Catenuloplanes indicus: one gene and its partner. The protein of the gene in region 2 interacts with the protein of the main gene of each other region in a pairwise test. Links are inferred from orthologs where the notes say so. Each region holds a gene or a part of one and is shown on either strand. Other genes may lie near its edges. The genes, in order: panC and J2S42_RS35735.

The links.
Region 1: the proteins of J2S42_RS35735 (region 2) and panC interact in binary tests that used the Escherichia coli proteins (3 or more experiments, as listed by UniProt). The link is inferred for Catenuloplanes indicus from one-to-one orthologs.

The regions. Positions count from the first base shown.
Region 1 is NZ_JAUSUZ010000001.1:5,219,789-5,233,938, reverse strand. The notes cover bases 3,826-6,806. They hold panC (pantoate--beta-alanine ligase), read right to left. Parts: upstream 5,747-6,806; coding sequence 4,904-5,746; downstream 3,826-4,903. Other genes in these bases: J2S42_RS23610 (Rossmann-like and DUF2520 domain-containing protein), read right to left, coding at 5,733-6,671; J2S42_RS23620 (septum formation family protein), read right to left, coding at 3,877-4,791. Also shown: J2S42_RS23635 (type III pantothenate kinase), read right to left, coding at 481-1,239; nadC (carboxylating nicotinate-nucleotide diphosphorylase), read right to left, coding at 1,265-2,146; J2S42_RS23625 (L-aspartate oxidase), read right to left, coding at 2,152-3,795; J2S42_RS23605 (phytase), read right to left, coding at 6,807-8,051; J2S42_RS23600 (SAM-dependent methyltransferase), read left to right, coding at 8,077-9,120; J2S42_RS23595 (NADH-quinone oxidoreductase subunit D), read left to right, coding at 9,117-10,256; J2S42_RS23590 (hypothetical protein), read right to left, coding at 10,498-12,954; J2S42_RS23585 (glycine betaine ABC transporter substrate-binding protein), read right to left, coding at 13,072-14,073. UniProt on the Escherichia coli protein: Catalyzes the condensation of pantoate with beta-alanine in an ATP-dependent reaction via a pantoyl-adenylate intermediate.
Region 2 is NZ_JAUSUZ010000001.1:7,996,869-8,010,904, reverse strand. Bases 8,763-11,629 are described here. They hold J2S42_RS35735 (NUDIX hydrolase), read left to right. Parts: upstream 8,763-9,879; coding sequence 9,880-10,380; downstream 10,381-11,629. Other genes in these bases: J2S42_RS35725 (NAD-dependent protein deacetylase), read right to left, coding at 11,260-11,629; J2S42_RS35730 (SRPBCC family protein), read right to left, coding at 10,566-11,201; J2S42_RS35740 (LLM class flavin-dependent oxidoreductase), read right to left, coding at 8,922-9,812; J2S42_RS35745 (response regulator transcription factor), read left to right, coding at 8,763-8,897. In the rest of the region: J2S42_RS35805 (maleylpyruvate isomerase family mycothiol-dependent enzyme), read right to left, coding at 1-656; J2S42_RS35800 (hypothetical protein), read right to left, coding at 712-1,536; J2S42_RS35795 (nucleotidyltransferase domain-containing protein), read left to right, coding at 1,585-2,349; J2S42_RS42145 (hypothetical protein), read right to left, coding at 2,339-2,776; J2S42_RS35785 (hypothetical protein), read left to right, coding at 2,775-3,023; J2S42_RS35780 (hypothetical protein), read left to right, coding at 3,143-3,424; J2S42_RS35775 (VOC family protein), read right to left, coding at 3,471-3,866; J2S42_RS35770 (ATP-binding cassette domain-containing protein), read left to right, coding at 3,917-4,798; J2S42_RS35765 (hypothetical protein), read left to right, coding at 4,795-5,388; J2S42_RS35760 (ABC transporter ATP-binding protein), read left to right, coding at 5,479-6,384; J2S42_RS35755 (ABC transporter permease), read left to right, coding at 6,381-7,124; J2S42_RS35750 (sensor histidine kinase), read left to right, coding at 7,138-8,304; more of J2S42_RS35745, read left to right, coding at 8,301-8,762; more of J2S42_RS35725, read right to left, coding at 11,630-12,087; J2S42_RS35720 (hypothetical protein), read right to left, coding at 12,097-12,663; peroxide stress protein YaaA, read left to right, coding at 12,723-13,496; J2S42_RS35710 (SAM-dependent methyltransferase), read left to right, coding at 13,595-14,036.

The DNA of each region.
Region 1 (14,150 bases), 2.8 Mb from region 2 along the record:
CGTGCCGGACGGGCAGCTTTCCACAATGCCGTTGTCGAAGAGATTCCCTGGTCAAGCGGGTGCGGGGAACCGAAGCGACATTCCCCGCCGGGCGCTTGGAAGGCATTCCACCTCGATACGACGCCGGATCGTGACCGGAAATCCGCGAACCGCTCAAGTGCTACCTGGCGAACTGCGAGGTGGATGTTGTGTCCGTAGTCACGCGGTGTCACAGCAGGCCGCCACTAACGGAGCATTTCGGACTCGGCGACTCAAGTGGCCGCACCGGTACCACCGCGAGTCCGCTCAGCAGCCCGGCCAGCACACCGGCGGGCGGCGGATAGGGACACCCCACCCCGAACCATACTCGGCGAGCAGGGCAAGGATAAAGGCCGCCACCGATTCGCGGTGGTTGCGTGTCCGGTGGATTGCTGTCCGTCACGGAATGGCACCGGCCGAATATCAACTCGACCCGCCGGGCACGCGCACCCGAAATTCGAATTAGACGTTGCGCTCGTACACCATGCGAAGGCCGATCAACGTGATCATGGGTTCATGGTGGGTGATCGTCCGGCACTCGCCGACCACCAGCGATGCCAGGCCACCGGTTGCGATCACGGCCTTGACCTCGCCGATCTCCTCGGTCATCCGCTCCACGATGCGGTCCACCTGACCGGCGAAGCCGAAGTAGAGGCCGGACTGCAGGCACTCCACGGTGTTCTTCCCGATCACCGAGCGCGGCTTGGTCGCCTCCACCTTGCGCAGCTGCGCGGCGCGGGCCGCGAGCGCGTCGAAGGAGATCTCGATGCCGGGCGCGAACGCACCGCCGAGGAACTCGCCGCGCGCGCTGATCACGTCGAAGTTCGTGGTGGTGCCGAAGTCCACCACGATGGACGGGCCGCCGTAGAGGCTGTGCGCGGCCAGCGTGTTGACCACGCGGTCCGACCCGACCTCCTTGGGGTTGTCGATCGCGAGCTGCACCCCGGTCCGCACGCCGGGCTCCACGATCACGTTCGGGACCGACGCGTAGTACTTGGCCAGCATCGTGCGGAGGTTCCGGAGGGCGGCCGGCACGGTCGAGCAGGCCGCCACCCCGGTGATCTCCACGGCGTCGCCGGCCAGTAGCCCGCGGAACATCAGCCCGAGCTCGTCCGCGGTGGACCGGGCGTCGGTCTTCACCCGCCAGGAGTGCCGGAGCTGGTCACCGTCGAACGTGGCCAGGACGGTGTTCGTGTTCCCGATGTCGATGCAGAGCAGCACGGTGGCAGCCTATCGACCAGGCGATCTAGCGTGGCCGCAGGTCCATGGCGATGTCCAGGATCGGCGAGGAGTGGGTCAGGCCGCCGACCGAGAGGTAGTCCACGCCGGTCGCGCCGTACTCGGCCGCCACGGCCAGCGTCAGGCCGCCGGTCGCCTCCAGCTCGGCCCGGTCGCCGACCGCGGCCACCACCTCGCGCAGCAGCTCCGGGCTCATGTTGTCGCAGAGCAGGAAGTCCGCGCCGGCCTCCACCGACTCGACCGCCTCCGCGACCGTGGTCACCTCCACCTGCACCGGCACGTCCGGGAATGTCTCCCGCACCCGCCGGTAGGCCTCCGTCAGCCCACCGGCAGCCAGTTTGTGGTTGTCCTTGATCATCGCGACGTCGTACAGGCCCATCCGCTTGTTCGTGCCGCCGCCGGCCCGCACCGCGTACTTCTCCAGCGCCCGTAGGCCCGGCGTGGTCTTGCGCGTGTCCAGCACGGTCGCCTTCGTCCCGGCCAGCTCGTCCGCCCAGGCACGGGTGTGCGTGGCCACGCCGGACGCCCGGCACAGCAGGTTCAGCGCGGTCCGCTCCGCGGTCAGCAGCGCCCGGGTCGGCCCGGTCACGGTGGCCAGCACGTCGCCCCGCCGCACCCGCGTGCCGTCCCGGGAGGTCAACACCACCTCTACGGTACGGCCGGAGGAGAGCTCGAAGACCGCGGCGGCGACCGCGAGGCCCGCCACCACGCCGTCCGCGCGCGCGACCAGGTCGGCCGTGTCGGTCTGCTCGGCCGGGATGGTGGACTCGCTGGTCACGTCGCGGTGCTCCGGCCCGAGGTCTTCCTCCAGCGCGGTCCGGACGATCCGCTCGATCTCCGCGACCGGCAGCGCGGCCTCATCCAGCGCCTGCTGCGTCTTCTCCGACAGGGTGGTCATGCGATGGGCTCCCAGGTGTGGGTGGCTGTTCCGTCCTCGGCCAGCGCGGTGACCAGGTGGCCGCGCCACTCGTCCTCCGCCGTGCCGAAATCCTCCCGCCAGTGGCAACCGCGGGTCTCCTGCCGGGCGTACGCCGCGCCGGCCAGCGCGGTCGCCACGGTCAGCAGGTTGGTCGCCTCCCAGCTCGCGGTGCGCGGCGTGCCCCGGCGGCCGGCCGTGGCGGTGAGCGCGGCGGCCGTGCCGCGTAGTGAACCGGCCGAGCGCAGCACACCCGCGCCCCGGCTCATCGCGCGCTGGAGATCCGGGCGCGCGGCCTCGTCGACCACCCACTGCGCGCTGGCGTCGTGCAGCACCGGCTCGGCCTGCGGCGGCAGGTCCCGGCGGATGTCGTCGGCGATCCGGCGGGAGAAGACCAGGCCCTCCAGCAGCGAGTTGCTGGCCAGCCGGTTCGCGCCGTGCACACCGGTGCAGGCCACCTCGCCGCACGCGTACAGGCCGGGAATGCTGGTGCGGCCGTGCAGGTCGGTGCGGACGCCACCGGAGGCGTAGTGCGCGGCCGGCGCGACCGGGATCAGGTCGGTGACCGGGTCCACCCCGGCCGCGCGGCAGGACGCCAGGATGGTCGGGAAGCGGTGCTCCAGGAACTCCTTGCCGAGGTGCCGGGCGTCCAGGTAGACGTGGTCGGAGCCCTCGGCGAGCAGCACCCGGTGGATGCCCTTGGCCACCACGTCGCGCGGCGCCAACTCGGCCAGCTCGTGCTGGCCGACCATGAACCGCTTGCCGTCGCCGTCCACCAGGTGCGCGCCCTCGCCGCGCAGCGCCTCGCTGATCAGCGGGCGCTGCACCGAGGAGACCCCGCCGGAGACGAACGACGTGGGGTGGAACTGGACGAACTCGACGTCCGTGACCGCGGCACCGGCCCGCAGCGCGAGCGCCACGCCGTCGCCGGTGGAGACGGACGGGTTCGTGGTGGACGCGTAGATCTGGCCCATGCCGCCGGTGGCCAGCACCACGGCGCGGCTGAGGATCGCGCCGACGCCGTCCTCCGTGCCCTCGCCGAGCACGTGCAGCGTGATGCCGCAGGCCCGGCCGGTCTCGTCGGTGAGCAGGTCGAGGACCAGCGCGTGCTCGACCATCCGGATCCACGGGTCGCGGCCGACCGCGGCGTGCAGCGCGCGCTGCACCTCCGCGCCGGTGGCGTCGCCGCCCGCGTGCACGATCCGGTTCGCCCGGTGGCCGCCCTCCCGGGTCAGCATCAGCGAGCCGTCCGCGTTGCGGTCGAACTCGGCGCCGGTGCGGATCAGCTCGCGGACCCGGGCCGGGCCCTCCTCGACGAGCACCCGGACCGCGTCGGCGTCGCACAGGCCGACGCCGGCCACCTCGGTGTCGTACGCGTGCGCGGTCGGCGTGTCTAGCGGGTCCAGCACCGCGGCGATCCCGCCCTGCGCCCACCGGGTCGACCCGTCGTCGATGTTGACCTTGGTGACCACGGTGACGTGCAGGCCGCCTTCGCGAAGATGCAACGCGGCGGTAAGCCCGGCGATACCGGAGCCCACGACGATGACGTCGGTGGTCTCGGTCCAGCCCGGCGCCGGGGCGGCGAGACGCGTCGGCAGGGCCGGAAGATCGAGTGGACGCATCCCTCCAGTCAACTCGACCTACCTGCCCTTTGGGGAGCGCGGCCGGCGAAAAGTGGGGCTAATCGCGTACCCGCGCGGGTCTCAGTCCGTGATCGGCAGCGCGTTCGGGCCGGCCGCACGCAGCGACTTGTTGATTTTGATGTCCTGGAGCCAGACGTAGCAGCGGGCGCCGCGGTCACCGGTCTTCCAGTCGGCCTCGTTCGCCAGCACCGGCGCGACACCGCTGCGCGCCGCAAGGTCGTCGTCCTTCGGCACCTTCACGTACTCCGCGATCTTCTGGCGGCAGTTGTTGTAGAACGCCTGCCACGCCGCCACGTCGGTGACCTGCGGGTACTTCTGGTTCGCCGGGGCCTGCCAGACGCCGACGAACTCGCCGTTGTGCTCCTTGGTGCAGTCGGTCGCGGCCATCTTGGTGATCTCCAGCGTGCTCTGCACGTCCAGCGTGTAGCAGCCGAGCCGCAGCGGCGCGTCCACCGCCTTGAGACCGTCCTTGACCGTGCCCTTGCGGGCCACGGTGGTGCCGTTCTCCTCGACGTTCGTCTTCTCGGTCACGTCACAGCGGTACCACCGGGCGCCGCCGGTCCACGCCTTGTCGGACGGCAGCGCGAGGCCGAGCGAGAGCCGGCCGAGCCGCCAGTCCGCGCCGAGGTACGTGGCCGACTGCTTGTCGCACTCGGCGAACGCGGCACGGGCCGGGTCCGAGTCACGGGCCGGTGGTTTACCGGCCTCGGCCGGCGCGCCGGTGAACGTGCCGACGAACGTGGTCTCGACCCGGTGCTCCGTCGCGCAGTCCACCGGTGTGGACAGCGCGCGCAACGCGATCGGCGCGAAGTCCGTCGAGTAGCAGACGCCCGCGGCCGGCACGAACGACTTCGGCTCCGGAAGCCCGGCCCAGTCGTCGGTGAGCTCGCCGTCGACCCCCTCGGGCATGCCGCAGCCGGCCAGCCCCGCCATCATCAGGGCGCCGAGCGCCAGCGCCGCCACCGAGCGTCGCATCCGAGAGACCTCCCCTATAGCCGAATCTGCGAGACCTAACGTAACCGCCGCGACGCGACCCGGCATGCCGCAGGCACCGATCGAGTACCGTACGGCGGCATGTTCTAGCAGCTCACGGCAGTTCTATCGGAATGTTGTCGATAAGCCTCGTGGTGCCGACGCGCGCGGCGACGAGCAGCCGGGCCGGGCCGTGCGCCGGTGCCGGGCCGAGATCGGGCGCGAGCAGCACCAGATAGTCCAGGTCCACGCCCGGCTCCGCCTCGATCCGGGCGTGCGCGGCGGCGAGCGCCTGATCCGCGGAGCCACCGCCCGCCGCGGTGTCGGCACCCGCGCGCAGCCCGGCGGAGAGCGCGAGCGCGGCGGTCCGCTCCGGCACGGAGAGGTACCGGTTACGGCTGGACAGCGCCAGCCCGTCCGGCTCGCGCACGGTCGGCACGCCGACCACCTCGACCGGTACGTTCAGGTCGCGCGTCATCCTGGTCACGAGCGTGAGCTGCTGATAGTCCTTCTCGCCGAAGAACGTGAGGTCCGGGCGGGTGAGCTGGAGCAGCTTCAGCACCACGGTCAGCACGCCGTGGAAGAAGCCGGGCCGGCTGGCGCCCTCCAGTTCCTCGCCGAGCGGGCCCGGGTTGAGCCGGACCTGCGGCGGGCCGTCCGGGTACATCTCCCGCGCGGACGGTGCGAAGACCAGGTCGGCACCGGCGCGCGCGCAGACCTCCAGGTCGGACTCGAGCGTGCGCGGGTAGCGGTCCAGATCCTCGTTCGGCCCGAACTGCAGCGGGTTCACGAAGATCGTGACGATCAGGTGGTCGGCTCGCTCCCGGGCCGCGCGCATCAGCGACTCGTGGCCGTCGTGCAGCGCGCCCATGGTCATCACCACGGCGACGCGGCCGGTCATCTTCACCCGGGCCGCGTCCAGGTCGGCGACCGTGTTGACCAGGCTAGAGGTCGTCATGCGGGGTGCCCTCCCGGGCGTCGGCGAGGACGTCGAGCAGCGGCTCGGCGTCAACGGGGCGGAGCCGGCCGGCGGAGATCGCGCGGTCGGCGGTGCGCCGGGCCAGCACCCGGTAGGTGGCCACGGAGTCGGGCGCGACCTCGGTCAGCTCGGCCAGGTGGCGGGCCACCGTGCCGGCGTCGCCGCGGGAGACCGGGCCGGTCAGCGCCGCGTCGCCGAACACCAGCGCGTTTTCCAGCGAGGCGCGCAGCAGCGGGGCCAGCACCCGCTCCGGATGCAGCACACCGGCGTCGCGCAGCCGGTCCAGCGCGTCGTTGACCAGCGTGACCAGGTGGTTCGCGCCGTGCGCGAGCGCGGCGTGGTAGAGCGCGCGGTCGGAGTCGCGGATCCACTCGACCGCGCCGCCGAGCTGCTCGACCAGCCGGGCCGCGAACGGTCGGACATCAGCGCGCGCGGTCACGCCGTACGAGATGCCGTGCAGCCGGGCGATGTCCTCCGGCCGGCCGGTGAACGTCATCGCCGGGTGCAGCGCCAGCGGCCGGGCGCCGCGCGCGACGGCCGGGTCCAGCGGCGTCAGCCCGTGCGCGCCGGACGTGTGCGCGACCACCTGGCCGGGCCGCAGCGCGCCGTCGTCGGCGAGCCCGCGCACCACGGCCGCGAGCGCGTCGTCCGGCACCGAGACCAGCAGCAGGTCGGTGGCCGCCCGGGCGACCTGGGTGGGTGGCAGATGGGCGGTGTCCGGCAGCAGCCGGTCGATCCGCTCGGCGGTGGCGTCGGAGGTGCCGGAGGCGGCGATCACCCGGTGCCCGGCCGCGGTCAGCGCGGCGCCGAGCGTGGCGCCGACCCGGCCGGCGCCGATCACGCCGACGGTGAGGGTGGCGTTCGAGGTGCGCGCGGTGGCGGTGCGGCGCGTCGATGCGGCCATGTCAGCGATCCAGTCCTCGAAGGGTAGGTACCGGTCGGGGCCAGTATGCGCCAGTGTTTCAGAGCTCTTACAAGAGTGTGTGAAAACGCTCACCGCCGCTCTCCGGGCACCCGCCCGGAGAGCCGCGGACCTGGATCAGCGCAGGAATCCCGCATCGAGGAACTTGAAGTTCGTGCTCGGCCGGTCACCGTCGGCCGGTGTGTCCTGGCCGTCGTGCACCACCAGCAGCCCGCCGGGGAATCCGGGCAGCGGCGTCGCGGTCACGGCCGCGCCGTCACACTCCTGCGAACCGTCCGTGCGCGGCCCGTCGACCACGGCGAAGTGCCCGGTCGGCCGGTTGGAACGCCGGTCGTACGTGTAGAACGTGTCGTCGCCCTGGCTGGAGACCACGAGCGTGCTCCGGGCGATCGTCAGGCCCTCCACGTCCGCCGCGATCCGGCCGCCGAAACCGGGGTCGGCGAGGTAGTCCACGACGCACTCCTCGGTCGCCTCGTCGTACGCGGCCGGGATGCCGAACTCGCGCACCTTCTCCACCGTGACCGGCCGGCCGGTGAAGCGGCCGTCCCGGATCGGCACCCGCCAGAGCGCCACGTCCTCCTGCGCGAGGTAGGCGGCACCGTTCGCGGCGTCCACCACCACGCCCTCGACCTGCGGCCCGTCGCCCGGGTCGGTGCACGGCGCCCAGCGCGCGCCGTTCGGCAGCGTGAACTCGGCCGGCAGCGTCAGGCGGCCGACCGGGCGGTAGGTGACCCGGCCGCGGTCGGCGACGATCCGGAACGTGCCCACCTCGGGCGTGCTACGTCGGCTGACCAGCAGATATTCGTTGCCGACCGCGTCCAGACCGTAGGCGGTGCGCTGCTCGTTCACCTCGGCCTGGGTGGCGTTGAACGCGAACGGCACGTCGTCCGCGGTCACGTCCGTGAGCAGGCCGGTGCGCGCGTCGATCACGTAGAAGCGCAGCTGGTCACGGCCCCGGTCGCTGACCGCGGCGAGGTCGACGGTCCGGCCACCGAGCCGGAAACCCTCGACGATGTCCACGTTGTTGAATCGGCCGGCCTCGTCGTCCGGTCCCGGCGCCGGCGGCGTGGCGATCGACTGCAGCTCACGTCCGCCCAGGTCGTAGACGCGCAATCCGCCGTTCTTGGCGGTAGCGATCACGCGGGACCGCGCGCGATCGGTGGGGTGGACCCAGATGGCCGGGTCGTCCGCGTCGGCGTCGCCGCCCGCCTCGTCGTCGTACAGCGCCGGCGTCTCCGCCGTCGCGCGCAGTTTCTCGATGCGCTGCGGCCCGTCGGCGGCCGCCGGTGCCGCCGGCGTCGTCAGGAGCAGCGTGGGTACGGCGAGAGCCGCGCCGAGGAGCCTCGGAGAAGGAGATCGCATGTGACGCGACCGTAGGGTGTCCACGATGACTCATCCTGAACTCGGCGTGAACAGCCTTCGATGGCGGACCGCGATGGAGACCGCGCTCTACGGGCCGGACGGCTTCTTCACCCGGCCGGGCGCGGCCGGGCCCGGCCGGCACTTCCGGACCAGCGCGCACGCCACCGCGGTGTTCGCCGGCCTGCTGCGCCCGCTGCTGGCGCGGGTGGACGCGGCGCTCGGCCACCCGGACCCGTTCCAGCTGGTCGACGTCGGTGCCGGGCACGGTGAGCTGCTGCTGGAGGTCGTCCGGTCGTACCGGGCCGATTTCGGCGGCCGGCTGCGGCCGCTCGCGGTGGAACTGGCCGGGCGGCCGGCCGAGCTGCCGCCCGGCGTCGGCTGGACCGACCGGGTCCCGGACCGGATCGTCGGCATGCTGCTCGCGACCGAGTGGCTGGACAACGTCCCGGTGGACGTGGCCGAGGCCGGCCCGGACGGTCTCCGCTACGTGCTGACCGACGACACGCTCGGCGGACCGGTGTCCGCCGGGGACGCGGCGTGGCTGGCGCGCTGGTACCCGCCGCTGCCGCCGGGCGCGCGGGCGGAGGTGGGGGTCGCCCGCGACAACGCCTGGGCCACGGCGCTCGCGCGGGTCGAACGCGGGGTCGCGCTCGCGGTCGACTATGGACACCTGCGCGACGGGCGGCCGCTCGACGGCACGCTCACCGGGTACCGGGACGGGCGGCAGGTGCCGCCGCGGGCGGACGGCACGACCGACATCACCGCACACGTCGCGATGGACTCCGTGGCCGACGCCGGCGCCGCGGCTCTCGCTGGACGGTCGCCCGGCGGGTATCCGTACCGGCTGATGGTGCAACGGGATGCGCTGAAAGCGCTCGGGGCCGGCGGAAGGCGACCACCGCTCAGCCTGGCCTCGGCCGATCCGGCCGGGTACGTGCGCGCGCTGGCGCGCGCCTCGGAGGTGGGTGAGCTGCTGGACCCGGCCGGGCTGGGTGGGCACTGGTGGCTGGTGCAGGCGATCGGCGTGGCGCACCCATTCAGTCCCGGAGATGGCATTGTGGAGTCATGACCCTCCGGGAAGTGACGGTCGGGACGCAGGCCGGGCTGGACACCGCGGACATGGTGCTCAACATCGGGCCGCAGCATCCGTCCACGCACGGCGTGCTCCGGCTGCGGCTGCGGCTGGACGGGGAGCGGGTCGTCGAGTGCGAGCCGATCGTCGGCTACATGCACCGGGGCGCGGAGAAGCTGTTCGAGGTGCGTGACTACCGGCAGATCATCGTGCTGGCGAACCGGCACGACTGGCTGTCCGCGTTCTCCAACGAGCTGGGCGTGGTGCTCGCGGTCGAACGGCTGATGGGCCTGGAGGTGCCGGAGCGCGCGGTCTGGCTGCGCACCGCGCTGGCCGAGCTGAACCGGGTGCTCAACCACCTGATGTTCCTCGGCTCCTACCCACTGGAGATCGGCGCGATCACGCCGATGTTCTACGCGTTCCGCGAGCGGGAGACGTTGCAGGCCGTGATGGAGGAGGTCTCCGGCGGCCGCATGCACTTCATGTTCAACCGGGTCGGCGGGCTGAAGGAGGAAGTCCCGTACGGCTGGACCGGCCGGGCCCGCGCCGCGATCGACGCGGTCCGGCGGCGCATGCCGGACCTGGACCACCTTGTCCGGCGCAACGAGATCTTCCTGGCCCGGACCGTGGGCGTGGGCGTGCTGACGGCCGAGGAGGCAGCCGGGTTCGGCGCGTCCGGCCCGGTCGCACGCGCGTCCGGGCTCGACCTGGACCTGCGCCGGGACGAGCCCTACCTGGCCTACGGCGAGCTCGACGTGCCGGTGGTGACGCGCACGACCGGTGACTGCCACGCGCGGTTCGAGGTGCTGCTGGACCAGGTGTACGTGTCGCTCGACCTGGCGCAGGCCTGCCTGGACCGGGTCGACCGGATCACCGGGCCGGTCAACGTGCGGCTGCCGAAGGTGGTGAAGGCGCCGGAGGGGCACACGTACGCGTGGACCGAGAATCCGCTCGGGATCAACGGGTACTACCTGGTGTCGCGCGGCGAGAAGACGCCGTGGCGGCTCAAGCTGCGCACCGCGTCGTACGCGAACGTGCAGGCCCTGTCCACGCTGCTGCCGGGCTGCCTGGTCCCGGACCTGATCGCGATTCTCGGCTCGATGTTCTTCGTGGTGGGAGACATCGACAAGTGAAAGACGGGCAGCCGCTGCCGCCTTTGCAGCGTCTGCCCGTCGTCCGGGTCCTGGCCGAAAGCTCAGCGCAGCCGCTGCCGCCTTTGCAGCCTCTGCCCGCCGTCCGGGTCCCGGCCGAAAGCTCAGCGCAGCCGCTGCCGCCTTTGCAGCCTCTGCCCGCCGTCCGGGTCCCGGCCGAAAGCTCAGCGCAGCCGCTGCCGCTTTTGCAGCCTCTGCCCGCCGTCCGGGTCCCGGCCGAAACTCAGCGGTAGTCCTCGGGGGCCCATTCGATGGCGGAGATCGCGCGCTGGTCGCCGGTGAACTGGCTGGCCTCGCCGTACAGGCTGGCGGAGTCGAAGCGCTGCTGTTGCCGGCCACGATCGTGCGGGCGGTAATCCTCGGCGCGGTAGTCTTGAGCGCCGCCGCGATCGTCCCGGGCGGCGCCGCGCTCGGCACGCCAACTGTCGTCGTAGCGGCCGCGCAATGGCTCGTCGGCGCCGGGCAGGCCGTCGTCCGGGCCGACCCGCCACGGCTCCTCGCGCCGGCCGCCGCGCTGCTGCGTCCGCCACGGCTGTGGGTCCTCGCCACCGATCCGCCGCATCTGACCGGTCGACGGACCGGAGTCGATCGCCCGGCGCATCTGACCGGTCTGTGGGCCCTGGTCGGTCACCCGGCGCATCTGACCGGTCTGCGGGCCACGGCGGTCCCGGTCGTACGGGTTCGGGCGGTCCTCGCGACGGACCGACTCCCAGCGGTCCTCCACCCGCAGCTCGCTGCCGGACTCGTCGGTGTGCACGCTGGCCCTGCGCTCGCCGACGCGCAACTCCTGGCCACGGTCGTCCTGGCGGACCGCGGCGTAGCGGTCACCGGCCTCACGGATCTGCGACCAGCTCGGCTCGGCGGAGGTCGCTTCGAGCGCGGGCCGGTCGTACGGGTTGACCTGCTGCTCGCCCCAGCTCGGCTGGCCGGGGCGGGCGGCGCGGCGGCCGAGCACGTCGTCGGTGCTCTCCTCGCGCTCGCTCGCGTAGCCACGGCGGTTGTCGCCGCGACCACGGTCGTCGCCGTAGCCGTTGCGCTCGTCGCCGTAGCCGCTCCGGTCGTCGCCGCGGCCGTTGCGGTCGTCGTAGTCGCCGCGGTCGTCGCCGCCGTAGCCCTTGTCGTCGTCGGTGCCGTAGCCGCCGCCGCGGAAGTCGCGGTAGCCGGGGTCGAAGTCGCGGGCACCCGGGTCGAAGTTGCGGGCCCGGCGGCCGCGATCCAGGCTGTCCCGGCCGTAGTCGTCGCCGTAGCCGCCACGCGGGCCGTTGAACTCGCCGGTGCCGTAGAGCGAACCGCTGTCGCCGCGCGGGTCCACGATCGTCGAGCGCGTGGTGACGTGCACGGTCTCGGTGTGCCGGACGAGACCGCCGGAGATCTGGCCCCGGGACCGGCCCACGCCGGCCCGGCCACGACCCGGCTCCTCCCCGGCACGGTCCGGTCGCCGGTCGCGGCGATCGTCGCTGGCGTCGTAGCGGCCGGCCCGGTCGTACCGATCCTCGTCCTGGCGGTTCCGTCCGTAACCGTCACGACCGTAACCGTCACGACCGTAACCGTCACGGTCATAGCCGTCACGGTCGTAGCCGTCGCGGTCATACCCGGAACGGTCGTAACCCGAGCGGTCCGCGGAGTCGTAGTCGTCGCCGGCGCGGCGGGCCCGGTCGCCCCGATCACCGCGGTCGTCCCCACGGGACGCGCGGTCGTCCCCACGGGACGCGCGGTCGTCCCCACGGGACGCGCGGTCGTCGCCGCGGGACGCGCGGTCGTCCCCGCGGGACGCGCGGTCGTCCCCGCGGGACGCGCGGTCGTCCCCGCGGGACGCGCGGTCGTCGCCGTGGGACGCGCGGTCGTCGCCGTAGGAGGTGCGGTAGGAGTCGCGGCCGTAGATCTCGTCCGGCTCGACCGGGGCGGAGCGGCGCCCGGCATAGCCGCCGTCCTCCGGCTGGGCCCGGCGCGGCGTGTAGCCACCCTGGTCGCCGCCGTACGTGCCCTCCTCGGCCGCCGCGTATCCGCCGGCCTGCCCGTAGCCGGCGTCCCGGCCGTCGCCGCCGTCCTGGTCGTAACCGGAGTCACGCTCGTAGCCGGCGTCCCGGTCGTAGTCCCGGCCGCGGTAGTCGTCCTGCTCGGCCGGTGGCGTGGGCGTCACGGCCGCGCGCGCGTAACCGGCGGACGCGGACACCGACACGGACGCCGTGGCCCGGCCCGTGGACGGTTCCGCCGCGGGCGGCGCCGGCACCGCGGCGGACGCGCCGATAGCGGCCCGGCCGGCCGGTGCGGCGATCGCGGGCTGGGCCGGCTCGGCCGCGCTCTGCACCGCGGCGAGCTGGGCCTGGAGGTTGTCGAGCGCGGCACCGAGCGCCTGCAGCCGCTGGTTGGACGCGGCCTGACCGACCCGGGTGGCGTTGGCGATCTCGCTGCGCACCTCGGCGCGGAGCCGCACCATCTCCTCGACCATCACCTCTTCGAGATCGACGCGCGACGCACCCGAGCCACCACGGAGAGCGACTGAGGTGCCGATCAGCGCGATCGACACGAGCACGACGAAGACGGCGAACCGGAGCAAGCCGGTGCTGCCGCCGAGGAGCAGGAGCAACGCCGCGAGGGGTGCGAGCCCGACACCGGCCCAGAGCAGGCCTTGCGCCAGGCGTGGATTCGCCCGCTCCTCCACCGGATCAGGGGCTGGCATGGTCGTGAAGCCTACCCAGAGTTGCCGGATAGCGAAACGGGCTCGGATAGCACGATCCGGCGCCATCCCGTCCCCGAGCAGGGCGGATGACGCCGGACCGAATTTTTCCCTAATAGATCAACTTGTGGCGAGTTCGCCGTCGGAGGAGAAGACCAGGCCGACCGAGATGGTGCCGGTCTTCAGCGCGTTCTTCGTCTGGGCGCCGCCCGCGTCCAGCGAGCTGAACTGACCGGCCTGGAAGCCGTACGTGGTGACCAGCCCGGCCTGGCACTTCGGTCGCTGCGGGCACTCCGCCGGGCCGCCGAGCACGGTCGCCGCGCCCGAGCACTTCGCGGCCAGGTCACTGAGCGTGGTCAGCTGGTACTTCTCGGCGAATTCCTTGGTGACCGCGAACGCGTTCTGGTCCTGCGCGGCGGACGGCTTGCCGAACGCCAGGCCGACCTTGTCGCCCAGCGCCGCGAGCGCGGTGGTGGTCGCGGTCAGGTCCGGCGAGGAGACCGGCGCCGCGTCCTTGCCGTTGACCTTGCCGTTCAGGAAGTCGGCCAGCGTCGCCGCGTACTCCGGGACGACCTGGATCTCGCCCTTCTCCAGCGCCGGCTCGTACAGCTCGCGGTTGCCGATCTGCTGCACCGTGACCTTGTAGCCAGCCGCGGTGAGCGCGATGTTGTAGAGCTCCGCGAGCGTCTGGTTCTCGGTGAAGTTCGCCGCACCGATCTTGATGTCGCCGCCCGGGCCCTTCGCGATGCCGGTGGTCAGGCCCGCGGTCGCGGCGAACTCGTCCGCCGCCGCCTTGGGCGTCTTGCGGTCCACGTCGACCGCCTTGTTCAGCGCGATCAGCTTCGTGGTGTCCAGCGACTCGGACACCTTGTCCAGCGCCGCGATCAGCTCCGGCGTGGCCGCCTTCTTGTTGATCGCGGGCAGCACGTTGTCCGTGTTCTGCAGGGCCTTGTCGTCGGTCAGCACGACCAGCGAGGTGCCCGCCACGCCCGCGCAGCCGGCGCCCGCAGCCGCGCTGGCCGGTGCCTCGGTGCCGGACGAGCCGGCCTCACCGCACGCACTCAGGATCGTTGCCGCCGCGAGTGCGCCCAGCGCGCTCACGGCCAGACGTGTGTATCTCATCCTTGCCCGCCTCCCGTGTCCCGGCGCGTTCCCCGATCGGAACGGCCGCGTGTCCGACGGGCGGATGACCTGGTCAC
Region 2 (14,036 bases):
CCGTCCGGCTCCGCCGGGGTCTCCGTCTTCGCCACCACGCCGCCCAGGTGCAGGCCGAACGACCGGTCCGCGTCGGTCAGCCGCACCGCGAGCCGGTGCTCCCCGCCGCCGAGCGAGTCGGTCCGGCCCATGAAGCCGAACATGTGCGGCGCGTGGTCGAGCAGGATCGCCACCGCGTCCGCGCGCACGTGGGCCCGCGGGTCGAGCGCGGCCTCGACGTCCCAGGCGTGCAGCGCGAACTCGCTGAGCCACAGCCGGGCCGAGGCGGCCACGTCGACCGGGGACGGCAGCCAGCCGAACACGACCCGCACGTTCTCCCGCTGGTCGTCGTCCAGCGCCTCGAACATCTCGATCAGCCGGGCGTTCGACTCGGCGAACCCGGCGGCCTGCTCGGCCGGTGCCATCGCGTCCCAGCGTGCCCAGACACCCCGGTTGAAGTCCGGGCCGGGCATGTCCGTGCCGTCCCGGCCGGCGATCACCGTGGCCAGGTGGATCTCGGCGCCGCTGCCCAGATGACTGAGCACCTGCGCGACCGTCCACTCGTCGGCGGCGGACCGCCGGGTCAGGTCGTCCGGCGAGAGCTTGCCCACGAACGCGACCAGCTCGTCATGACCGGCCCGCAGCACGGCGATGACGCTGTCGGCGGCTGTGCTCATCTGCATCCTGCCCATCGGTAGCTTCGTATGACCCCCACATCATGCTCCTCCCCGATCATCGCGGCGGCAGACAGACCGTGTACCCATGGATGTTCATCGGATGCTCGCCGGAGTCGCGCACGGTCACCGCGACGCCGCCGGTGCCGGGGACCGTGGCGGTCAGGTCGGCCAGCCCGTCGTCCAGCCGCCCGGTGTCCACCCGCAGGCCGAGCGATGCCCAGTACTCGGCCAGGCCGGGCAGCAGCGACTCCGGGTCCGCGGTGGTGAAGCCGGCCGGGAACTCGACCGGGTATCCGCTCTGCACGGTGCCGCTCGGCCGGTCACCGAACAGCCCGTCCTCGTAGCACTCGTCGCCGTCCTCCGGCGCGAGCGGCGCGGGGGCCATGCCGAAGTGGTCGCGGGACGTCCGGTGCAGCACGTCGATGATGATCCCGGCGGCGTCACCGGCCGTGGCCGGGTGCGGATCCGCGAACGGCCCGGCCGACGGCGCCGGACCCGGCTCGGGTGCACGCCCGAGATCCGGCCCGGCCGGTCGCGGACCGAACGCGGCCTCCAGACCGGGCCGCTCCCACGTCCGCCGGTACGGCTCGGAACTCCCGCTGTCCGTGGTCAGGTCGATCGCGTCGACGCGACCCACGTGGTGGCGCCAGACGATCTTCGCGGCCCGCCGGTCGAAACCGGTCCGGTTCTTCTCCGCCGGGAGCGGCAGCGTCGTGGTGGCGGAGACGACCACGACGGTCCGGCCGTTCTCCTGCCGCTCCGCGATCGCGGGTGCGTCGACGCCCGCGGCGCTCCACGGGTCGTCCCGCCCGTCCGCCGCCGGCCCGCCGCACCCGGCCAGGACCAGCAGGACGGCCGCGAGCACGAAACGCTTGATCACCCGGACAACCGTACGGAGTACCCGCAACGACCTGGTAGAGATGGTGACGTGGACACCGACGTCGCCCGTTACCTGGATGCCCTGGCCGACGCCGCGCGCGACGTGCTGGGCGACGCCCTGGTCGGGGCGTACGCGGCCGGGTCCGTCGCGCTGGACGCCTACCGGCCGGGCCGCAGTGACGTCGACGTCGCGCTGGTCTGTGCCGCGCCGCTGGCCGAGCCGGTGAAGCGCGCGCTGGTGGCACGACTGCGGCACGAGGCGCTGCCCTGCCCGGCCCGTGGCCTGGAGCTGGTGGTCTACACCCGGGACAACGCCCGCTCGGGTACGGCCGAGCCGGGCTTCGAGCTGGAGCTGAACAGCGGCGAGCGGATGGACTTCCGGGCCACCTACGCGCCCGATCAGCGCCCGCCCGCGGACGGCCTGTTCTGGTACGCACTGGACCGCAGCATCCTGCACCAGCACGGCCGGGCACTGTTCGGCGAGCCCGCGGCCGGCGCGTTCGCCGAGATCGACGACCTGCGCCCGCCGCTGCGCGACGCGCTGACCTGGTGGCTGGCCCGGCCCGGCCCGGTACCGGGCGACGCGGTGCTCGGCGCCTGCCGCGCGCTGGCCCGCATCCGGCACGGCGCCTGGCTGGACAAGCTCGCGGCCGGCCGGCGGATCATCGCGGACGGCGACCCGGACGCGGACCTGATCGCCCGGTGCGTCGCGGCCGGCGACGGCGCCGCACCGGACCCGGACGCGGCCCGCGCGTTCCAGCGCCGCGTGCTGGCCGAGATCTCGGCGGGAGACCCGGCCGGGATCACAGCGTGAGCGCCAGCCCGGTCTCCGGATCGAAGAAGCGCAGCGCGGCCGGGGGCAGCGTCAGCCGTACCGTGTCACCGCTCTTCGCCGGGAAGCCGGGACCGGTGCTGACCTTCAGCTCGTGACCGGCCCAGCGCGTGGTGGTGCCGAGCCGGCCGACGATCTTCTTCAGCTCGGCCCGGAACTGGAGCCGCAGCAGCGCGTCCAGGTTGGACAGCGGCTCGTCCATCAGCAGCACGGCCGCGTCCACCACGATCGCGCGGGCGACCGCGACGCGCTGCCGCGGCACCACGATCAGCAGCGCGGTGTTGCGCATCGCCTCCCAGAAGTACGCGTCCTCCAGCATGCGCCGCACGTGCACGGTGGTCGGCCCGTCCGCGCCGGTGAACGCGGCGGCCAGACCGGTGAGCAGCGGCCAGAGGAACAGCAGCGTCATGAAGACCAGCGACGGCAGGATCAGCCAGACCGCGGTGAGCCGCTTAGGCGACACGGCATTCCGCCCCGGCCGGGTCCGGCGCCCAGCACGGTACCTTCGCCTCGGCCACGATCCTGTCCAGCCGGGCGCCCTGCGCGTCGACCACGGCCTTGACGTCGTTGCCGTCGATCAGGATCTCCTTGAACGTGTCCTTGAAGACCTGGGCGACCTCGCCGTCGCGGGCGCCGAGCCCGACCGGCGGCAGTGACAGGATCGCGTTCGGCGCGTCGCGCTGCGCCGAGATGGCCGCCTCCGCGAGCGCGACCGCGGCCGGCAGGTCCGCCGGGACCGGCGCGTTCGTGACCGGGAAGAACGCTGATCTGCGGCTTGCCGGAGTCCACCTGGCTCTGCAGCGTGGACGCGAAGATGCCGGTCTCGACCTGGTTGAACGCGACCGGCGCGGCCGTCACCCGCGTTTTCAGGATCGTCTCGAAGCGCTGCCGCTCCTCGACCGGGCTGAACTGGTTGGACAGCAGCGTGACCGTGCCGTCGCCACCGCCGCCGCTGGTCGAGGCACCGGCGCAGGCGGTGAGCAGCGGTGCCGCCGCCACGCCTGCGCCGAGTGCCAGCACACTACGCCGGTCCATGGTGAACCTCCTCCGCGCGTGACTGTCCTCAATGTAGGACAGGCCCGGGCCGCGCGCAGTGGACCTTTCTAGGGGCGCGGTCCGAGCAGGTCCCAGCGGTTCCCGGCCAGGTCCCGGAACACGACGACGGTGCCGTACTCCTCGTGCCGCGGCTCCCCGGTGATCTCGGCGCCGTACGCCCGGAGCCGCTGGAACGTCGCGTCGAAGTCGTCGACGCGGAGGAAGAACCCGACCCGGCCACCGGTCTGATTCCCGACAGCCGCCTCCTGCGCCTCGCCGTCCGCCTTGGCGAGCAGCAGCCCGGTCCCACCGGACGGTGGCCGCACCACCACCCAGCGTTTCGCCCGCCCGTCGTTCGTCAGCGACGGCGAATCCTCCACCAGCTCGAACCCGAGCACGTCCACGAAGAACCGGATCGCCTCGTCATAGTCCGTCACCACGATCGCCACAAGATCAAGATTCACGGCGAGAATCCTACGCCCCGCGTGACGGCCGGAACCGGCATGATGGCGCGATGATCGAGGCTGTTGAGCTGACCAAGTGGTACGGGAAGGCGGCCGCCGTCGACGGTGCGACCTTCACCGCCACGCCGGGCAGGGTGACCGGTTTCCTCGGGCTGAACGGGTCGGGGAAGACGACCACGCTGCGCATGTTGCTGGGGCTGATCCGGCCGTCCCGCGGGCAGGCGTTGATCGACGGCGTGCCGTACCGGAAGCTCAAGGCTCCGGCGCGCACCGTCGGCGCGGTCGTCGAGCAGGGCATCGCGAACCCGGGCCAGACCGGCCGGGCGCACCTGCGGACGCACGCGATCCTCTCCGGTGCGCCCACCGGGCGCATCGACGAGGTGCTGGAGACCGTCGGGCTCGCCGAGGCGGGCGCGCAGCACACGGCCGGCTACTCGCTCGGCATGCGGCAGCGGCTGTCCATCGCGACCGCGCTGCTGCACGAGCCGCCGGTGCTGATCCTGGACGAGCCGGCGAACGGCCTCGACCCGGAGGGCATCGCCTGGATGCGCGGGCTGCTGCGCGAGCATGCGGACAGCGGCGGCACCGTGCTGATCTCCAGTCACCTGCTGGCCGAGCTGTCCCAGCTGGTCGACGACGTAGTGGTGGTCTCGCAGGGGCGGGTGGTCAGCACCGGGCCGCTGGCCGAGTTCACCGCCGGCGCGACGGCACACGTGCGGGTCCGCGGGCGCGACCCACAGCGACTGTGGGAGGCGCTGGAGCCCACCGGCGCGACGCTGGAGTCACCGGACGGCGAGGCGATCGACGTGTACGGGCTGGACGCCGCGCGGATCGGCGAGCTGGCGTTCGAGGCCGGGGTGCCGCTGGGCGAGCTGACCACGCACGTACCCGATCTGGAACAGGTCTTCCTCGAGATGGTGGGCACCAGATGATCTCCATCGTCGCGTCCGAGCTGTACCGGTTCGCCACCATCCGGTCCGTGTGGCTGTCCGTCATCGTGGTGGTCGCCGCCAGCTATGCCGTCTCCTGGTTCGGCGCCGCGTTCTGGGGCCTGATCGTCGGCGCCGGCACGTTCGCGGTCACCGCGAACGTGGTCGGTTCCCAGTTCGCGCACCGCACGATGGTGCTCACCTACCTGGCCCGGCCGAACCGGCTGGTCGTGCTGGCCGGCCAGATCATCGCGTCCGCGATCGTCGGTGCGCTGATCGCGGTGGTCAGCGCGATCGGCGTGCGGGACCAGCCGGGGCTGGTCGTGGCCGGGCTGTCCGCGGTCCCGGTCATCGCGATCTTCGCGGCCGCGCTGGCCACGATCGTCCGCCGTCCACTGTGGCTGATCCTCGGCTTCACCGGCTGGCTGATCATCGTGGAGGGTGCGATCTTCCAGCTGGACTACCCGCTGCCGGTCACCATGTTCCTGGCCTCGATCAGCGGCAAGCCGGAGCAGCTGGTCAAGTTCTGCGCGTGGACCGCGGGCGCGCTCGCCGTCGCGATCGGACTCGCCCGCCGGGACGTGACCGACTGACATTTGTCATGTCCGAACCGTGAGAGTGCCGTGGTTATCCATGATCCGGCGTACTGATGTCATGCCCTTCCGGGCAACAGACTCATGGACATGACACAGGCGATCGAGGTACGGGATCTGCGCCGCCGCTACGGCGGGCCGCGCGGATTCGAGGCGGTGAAGGGCATCTCCTTCGACGTCGCGCACGGCGAGTTGTTCGCGCTGCTCGGCACGAACGGCGCGGGCAAGACCTCCACCATGGAGATAGTCGAAGGGCTGGACCGGCCGAGCGGCGGCACGGTCCGGCTCCTCGGCCAGGACCCTTACCGGGACCGCGCCACGGTACGCCCACGGATCGGCGTGATGCTGCAGGACGCGGGCTTCCCGGCGGACCTGACCGTGGCCGAGACGGCCCGGATGTGGGCCGGCACGCTGCCCGGCCCGCGCCCGGTACCGGAGGCGCTGGAGCTGGCCGGGATCGGCCACCGCGCCGGGGTCCGGGTGAAGCAGCTCTCCGGCGGCGAGCGGCGCCGGCTGGATCTGGCGCTGGCTCTGCTCGGCCGCCCGGAGGTGCTGTTCCTGGACGAGCCGACCACCGGCCTCGACCCGGAGAGCCGGCGGAACACCTGGCGGGTGATCCGGGACCTGCTGGTGGCCGGCACCACCGTGCTGCTGACCACGCACTACCTGGACGAGGCGCAGGCGCTGGCCGACCGGCTCGCCATCATGCACACCGGCACCGTTGTCACGACCGGCACGGTGGCGCAGGTGGTGAGCGCGTACCCGGCGCGGATCAGTTTCTCGGCCTCCATCGGAACCGACATCCCGGACCTGCCGGGCTCGCCGACGATAACCCGGGACGGCGCCGCCGTCGTGATCAAGACGGACGCGCTGCAGGCGACGCTGAGCGCGCTGCTCCGCTGGGCCGACGACCACGCGCTCCCGCTGCACGACCTCGACGCCCGCTCCGCCTCGCTGGAAGAGGCCTTCCTGACCATCGCCGGAGGAACCCGATGACCCGCCTCGTCTCGATCGGCGCCGCCGAGCTGCTGCTGCTCTGGCGCAACCGTTTCGCCCTGGTCAACGCGCTGGTGGTCCCGCCGGTGTTCGGTCTGCTCTTCATCCCGCAGCTGGCCCGGGCCGGCATGGACCCGGCCGCCGGCGCGACGCTGGCCGGCGGCATGGTCGGCGTCATCCTCTCCATCGTCGTCTACTACAACCTGGTCAGCGCGTACGTGGCCCGCCGTGAGGAGCTGACGCTGAAACGTCTCCGCTCCGGCACGCTCAACGCCGCGGAGATCATCGCCGGGACCGCGAGCCCGGCCGTCGTGATCGCGCTCGCCCAGTCGCTGCTCATCGTCGTGATCACGGCGGTCTTCCTGGACCTGCCGATGCCGTCGAACCCGCTGCTGCTCGCCATCGGCCTGATCGGCGGCGTCGCGATGTTCGTGGTGCTGGCCGCGGCGTCCGCGATCATCACCGGTACCGTCGAACTCGCCCAGATCACCACGATGCCGATGCTGCTCGCCTGCTTCCTCGGCGCCGGCCTGATGTTCCCGCTGAGCACGCTGCCCGGACCGGTGGAGACCGCGTTCACCATGCTGCCGCTCGGCCCGGTGATCGAGCTGATCACCATAGGGTGGGCCGGTACCGGCACCGCGTCGGACGCGCTCCGGCCGCTGCTGCTGCTCGTCGCCTGGGTGGCGGCCGGCACCACGATCGTCCAACGCTGGTTCCGCTGGGAACCGCGCCGCTAGAGAGGCCCGACCGATGCACCCGCTCGCGTGGTGGCACGCCCGCAGCCAGGCCGAACGGTTCGACATCTCGTTCCGCAGCTCGTTCTACGTGTTCCTGATCTTCATCCCGCTGCTGATCGGCTCGTCCACCGCGACGGTCAGCACCGACACCGTCGCGCTCACGGCCGGGCTGCTCGCGGTCGGATACACCGTGCTGGTCGCGGCGATGATGCACGCCGGGATCGAGCACTACCTGGGCCGCCGTGGCCGCCCGACGCGACTCCTGGTCGCGGTCGGCACGGTCACGGCGCTCGGCTCGGCCGTCGCGCTGCGCGGGCTGCCGCCGGACGGCGAGCCGGCCGGGCTCATCGTGGTCGCGCTGATCTGCACGTACATCATCGGGCTGGCGACGCTGCGGAACATCTGGCCGTCCCTGCTGGCGATCGGCGCCGGCTTCGGGACGCTGTCGGTGGCGGCCGCGATCACCGGCCCGGAACTGGCCCCGTCGTTGTTCTCGCTACTGCTCATGGGCGGTACGGTGCTGGTCACGTACCGGTCTTCGCTCTGGATGCTCGCCGTGGTCTGGGAACTCGACCGGGCCCGCACCGTCCAGGCCGGGCTCGCGGTCGCCGAGGAACGGCTGCGGATCGCTCGCGACATGCACGACGTCCTGGGCCGCAACCTGTCCGTGATCGCGCTCAAGGCCGAACTGGCCGCGCAGCTCGCCAAGCGCGGCCGGGAGCAGGCGGTCGAGGAGATGCTGGAGGTCCGCCGGATCGCCCAGGACGCGCTCACCGACGTCCGCGCGGTCGTCGGCGGGTACCGCAGCGCCGGCCTCGACGACGAACTCGCCGGGGCGCGCTCGCTGCTCGCATCCGCCGGTATCGAGGCCCGGATCATCGGCGACGGCCACGACCTGCCACCGGACGTGCAGGGCGCGCTCGGCTGGGTGGTCCGCGAGGCCGTCACCAACGTGCTCCGGCACAGCGAGGCCCGCACCTGCACGATCACGCTGCGGACCGCCCCGCCCGGTACGGTTACGCTCACCATGTCCAACGACGGCGTCTCCCCGGGCCGGGTCCGCTTCGGCAGCGGCCTGCTCGGCCTCACCGAACGGATCAGCGCGCTCGGCGGCACGCTCGCCGCCGGTGTCGAGAGGCCCGGCTCGTTCCTGCTCACGGTCACGGTCCCGCATACATGATCAGCATCCTGCTCGCCGACGACGAACACCTCATCCGCGGCGCGATGGCCGCACTGCTCTCGCTGGAGGACGACCTCACGGTCGCCGGTCAGGCCGCCACCGGCGCCGAGGCGGTCCGGATGGCCCGCGCGCTGCGGCCGGACGTGGCACTGCTCGACCTGCAACTCCCGGACACCGACGGCGTCGCGGTCGCCCGGGAGATCCAGCCGATCTGCCGTACCGTGATCGTCACCAGCCACGGGCTCCCCGGCCACCTGAAGCGCGCGCTCTCCGCCGGGGTGCGCGGCTTCCTCTCCAAGACCGTCTCCGCCGACATCCTGGCCACCGTGGTCCGCACCGTGCACACCGGCGGCCGCTACGTCGACCCGCAGCTCGCCGCGGAGGCGATCAGCGTCGGCGACAGCCCGCTCACCGCGCGCGAGACGGACGTGCTCGCGCTGGCCGCCACCGGCGCCCCGATCGACGACATCGCCCGCCGTGCCAATCTCTCCCCCGGCACCGTCCGCAACTATCTCTCCTCCGCCGCCGGCAAGATGAACGCCGCCAACCGCCACGAGGCCGCCCGCATCGCCCAGGGCTTCGGCTGGATCTGACCCGGGGCGCCCCGGGGCCGCCTGTCAGAGGCGGGCCACGATCGGGGCGAAGGACTCCAGCGCGGGGGCGCGGATCACGTACCGGTCGACGGTCCAGCGTCTCCGGTTACGGTCGATCGCGGCGGCGATCTCCTCCTCCGTGCCGACCAGGACGAACGGCGTCTGCCGCAGGTCCTCGACCGTCGTGCCGATCTCCGCGGCGACCGGTCCCAGTACGGACACCGGGTCGTCGGTGACGGCCGCGACCTGGACCAGCGCCTCCAGCGCGGCGCCGTCGGTCAGCTCGACCTGCGCGTCGATCTCGCCGAGCGACCAGCGCACGGTGTGCCGATGGCCGTCGGCCAGCGTCTTACCGAGGCCGCTCAGCCCGACGACGTCCGCGTTCCGCCCGGCCCAGCGCAGCAGTTCGCTGTTGCCACCGCCGAACGTCAGCGGAATGCGCGCCTGCACCGGCCGCGGCTCGTCCAGCCGGGCCCCGGTCATGGTCAGCGCCGGACCGGCGACCGTGACCTCCTCGCCGTCGAGCAGCCGGCGAACCGCCTCCGCGACCTCGATGCACCGCCGGACGCGGCCGGCCACGCCGGGCCGGGTGCGGCCGATCGCGGCCCACTCGGCCGGGGTGTGCCCGGCGCCGATGCCGAACCGGGCGCGGCCGCCGGAGAGCAGGTCGAGCGTGGCGACCGCGGAGGCGAGCGGCAGCGGCTCGCGGACGCCCGCGTTGGAGACGTAGACGCCGAGCCGGATCCGGGACGTGACAGCGGCGGCCGCGGCGAGCACCGGGTACGGATCCGGGCACGAGCCCGGATGGTCCGCGGTGAGCAGCGTGTCGAAGCCGGCCTCCTCCGCGCGGCGGGCCAGGCCGAGCCAGGCCGCCCCGCCGTCCCGGGGCACGGCCTGCAGCGAGAACGTCGTCACCCGGCCAGCCTCGCCCACCCGGCACCCGGACGGCCAGGACTTCTGCGGATAGCAGAGGATGGACCGCGTGAACGAGGACGAGATTCTGGACATCGTCGACGAGAACGACGAGGTGATCGGCCAGGCGCCGCGCGGCGAGGTGTACGCGCGGCGGCTGCGCCACCGGGCCGTGTTCATCCTGGCCCGGGACGCCGAGGACCGGATCTTCGTGCATCGCCGTACGCCGCACAAGCTGGTCTTCCCGTCGCACTACGACATGTTCGTCGGCGGCGTGGTCGGCACCGGCGAGTCCTACGACCTGGCCGCGCACCGGGAGGCGTCCGAGGAGCTGGGCGTGACCGGCCTGCCGCAGCCGACGCCGCTGTTCAGGTTCCTCTACGAGACGCCGGAGCACACCTGGTGGTCCGCGGTCTACGAGGTGCGGTGCACGTCGCCGGTCGCGCCGCAGCCGGAGGAGGTGGAGTGGCACGCGTTCCTCACGGCGGAGGAGCTGGAGGCCCGCCTGCCGGAGTGGGACTGGGTGCCGGACGGCTTCGACGCCTACCGCCGGCTCCGGAATCTGGCATAGATAACGATCACACGGTACGGGTAGCGTGACCCCCACTGAGCCGACCACTGCAACCGCCGCACAGTCCGCCGGCGCTCCCGGTTCACCCGGCCCGGGGCGCCGGCGGCGCGGCGGTTGCGTGCGCTGCTAGGTCCTGTATCGAAGTGGATGGCCGGGCTGCGGCGAGGCCCACTTCGATACAGGACCTAAGCCGGCGGGGCGTAGAAGTCCGTCGTCCGCGCCGCGGCACCCGCGGCCGCGTCGGCCGGCGTCCCTGCGGCCGCGCTCGCCCGCCCCCAGTCCTCGCTGGCCAGCGTGATGAACCGGCGTCCCTCCGCGGAGACCGACCACGCCTCCATCTCGGCCGGGTCGTTGACCGAGTCCGGCGCGGCGAGGTGCAGGCCGAGGCCCATCAGGGTCAGGTCCCAGCCGACGCCGACCGCGCCCGGCCCGAACTGCGCCCACCGCTCGTCGCCGACGTGCGCGATGTGCTCCAGCGTGAAGCGGGTGCGGTCCGGCCCCTCCGACGCGAAGCGGACCTCGATCCACGAGACCTCGCCGCCGAACTCCCAGGTCGCGTCGAAGCCGCGCGGCGGGTCGCACGCGGTGACCGTGCCGGACGCGTTGCCCTCCAGCTCGTACCGGCCGTGCAGGTGCAGGTCGCCCTTGACCGGCAGGAACCAGCGTGCGAGCCGGTCCGGCGTCGTGCACGCGTCCCAGACGTCGTCCAGCGGTGCGTCGTAGACCCGGCTCGCGGTGACCACGCGCGCCTCACCCGCCTCCAGCGTGCGTGCGCCGACCCGGCGCCGGACCGTGCTGACCGTGGCTTCCACATCGATCATGAGCCGCTCCCCTCGTGTTGACAGCGACTACGTTTCTAACGGTCACGCCTTATATAAGTCAAGCCTGAAATTGGCGGGCCAGCGTGCTGAGGGTAATGCCGAGCGGCGCGTCCAGGCGCAGGCCCGCGTACGCGTCGCCCCTGGTCACGCCGCGGTTGACGATCGCCACCGGGATGCCGAGCTTGGCCGCGCGCAGCACGAACCGGCGCCCGGACATGACAGTCAGCGACGACCCGAGGACCAGCAGCAGCCGCGCCGACTCGACCCGGGCGAAGCACTCCTGCACCCGGTCGCGCGGCACGGTCTCGCCGAAGAAGACCACGTCCGGCTTGAGCAGCCCGTCGCCGCAGGCGGCGCAGGCCGGCACCCGGAACTCCGCCTCCAGCCCCTCGTCGATCTCCACGTCGCCGTCCGGGTTGACCGAGAGCGCCTCGGCGGAGAACGCCGGGTTCGCCGCGGCCATCCGGGCGTCGTGCGTCTCGCGCGCGCTGACGTCGCCGCAGTCCAGGCAGATCACCCGGTCCAGCCCGCCGTGCAGCTCGACCACGTCGGTGGCACCGGCGGCCTGGTGCAGCCCGTCCACGTTCTGCGTGATGATGCCGGTGAGCAGCCCGGCCCGTTCCAGCGCGGCGACCGCCTCGTGCCCCGCGTTCGGCGCGGCGCGCGCGATCGTGCGCCAGCCGACGTGGCTGCGCGCCCAGTAGCGGCGGCGTGCGTCCGGCTCACCGGTGAACATCTGGTACGTCATCGGGGTCCGCGCCCGGGACTGCCCACTCGGCCCCCGATAGTCCGGAATGCCCGACTCGGTGGACAGGCCCGCACCGCTCAGCACCGCCACGTCACCGCCCGCCACCAGCGCGGACAGCCGCGATATCCCGTCTTCCACGAACCCAGGCTATGCCACGTTCGTGACCTCCCGCTCGAACCGCTCCTTCAGCGCCCGCGGCGGATCCGCCGTGGTGAAGCCCTTGCTCGCCTGCGCCCGGTAGCGCTCCGGCATCATCGCGGCGAGCTGCGCGTCGAAGTCCTGCTGGAGCGTGACGGTCCGCACCCGGTCCGCGCCCGGCGCCGCGTCCAGGTGCAGCACGGCCGGCCCCGCGTTCATCAGCGCGCCGAGGAACGGCGTGCCGGGCTTCCCGGCCGCGCAGAGGTAGTAGCCGTACGCGGTGCGCAGGTGCCGCTCCCGCCCTGCACCGGCCGGGTCGACGCCGAAGATCTCGACCTCGCAGAGCATGCGGTCCTGGGCGGACAGCACGTGGCCGTGCTTGGCGTGCTCGTCCACGGTCGCCTGCTCCAGCTCGACCGCGAGCATCTCGGTGGCTCGCACGCGCAGCTCCGGCTCGGACAGCTCCGGCGCGACCGCGTTGTAGTAGAGGCCTCCGGCGGCGAGCCCGACCGCGACCAGCACCTCGGGCACGATCCACCACGCGCCACGTCGAAGAACATCGATGAATGTGCGCACGCACGTCATTCTGGCAGGTGTCCGGCGGCACACGGAAGGGCTTGGGTAACCTGCCGGTCGTGCACATCCTGCTTCCGCCGTCCGAGGGCAAGGCCCACCCCGCGCGCGGCGCCGCGCTCGACCTGGCGTCTCTGGCCTTCCCGGAGCTGACCGCGGCACGCGAGGCGGCGCTGGACGCGCTGGTCACACTGTGCGCGGGCGACGAGGACGCGGCGGTGACGGCGCTCGGGCTGTCCGCCGGGCAGCGCGACGAGGTGCGCCGCAACGCGCTGCTGCGGACCGCGCCCACCACCACGGCCGCGAAGCTCTACACCGGCGTGCTCTACGACGCGCTCGGCCTGGCCACGCTGCCGCCGGCCGCGAAGCGCCGCGCCAACGGCCAGATCCTGATCTTCTCCGGCCTGTTCGGCGTGTCCCGGCTCGGCGACCGCCTCCCGGCGTACCGCTGCGGCATGGATGTGAAGGTGTCACCGCTGGGCGCGATGAGCGGTCACTGGCGCCGCGCGCTCCCGGACGCGCTGGCCGATCTCGGCGGCCCGGTCCTGGACCTGCGCTCCTCGTCCTACGCCGCGGCCTGGCGGCCGGCCAAGGACCAGATCAAGAACGTCGCGACGGTACGGGTGCTGCACGAGCGCATCGTGGACGGCACGCCGAAACGGTCCGTGGTCAGCCACTTCAACAAGGCCACGAAGGGCCGCCTGGTCCGGGATCTGCTGCTCGCCGGCGCCGCGCCGCGATCCGTCCCCGCGCTGGTCAGCGTGCTGCGCGACCTGAAGTACACGGTGGAGGAGCCCACCCCCGGCGCGCTCGACGTGGTGGTCCGCGAGTTGTAGCCGACTGTCCACAGTCGCGGGACGCGGCTCCCGCGGCGCGGCGCCGGGCGCTACCCTGTGGCGGTCGTGGAACGACGAACGCCAGGAGAGGACCAGCGGTGTCTGCGGACAACAGCGAGCACGCGCCACCCGGGGTGGACACCAGCACACCGCACTCCGCGCGGATCTACGACTGGTGGCTGGGCGGCAAGGACAACTTCGCGGTCGACCGCGCGGTCGGCCAGGCCTTCCTGAACACGATCCCGACCGTCCGCGCGATGGCGAAGGAGAACCGCGACTTCATCCACCGCGTGGTCGAATATCTGGTGCGGGACCAGGGCGTCACGCAGTTCCTGGACGTCGGCACCGGCATCCCGACCAGTCCGAACCTGCACGAGGTGGCGCAGGCGATCGACCCGCGGTGCCGGGTGGTCTACGTCGACAACGACCCGATCGTGCTGGTCCACGCGCGGGCACTGCTGGTCAGCAGCCCCGAGGGCGCCACGGAATACATCCACGCGGACATGCGGGACGCCGCCGGCCTGCTCGGCGACCCGGCGC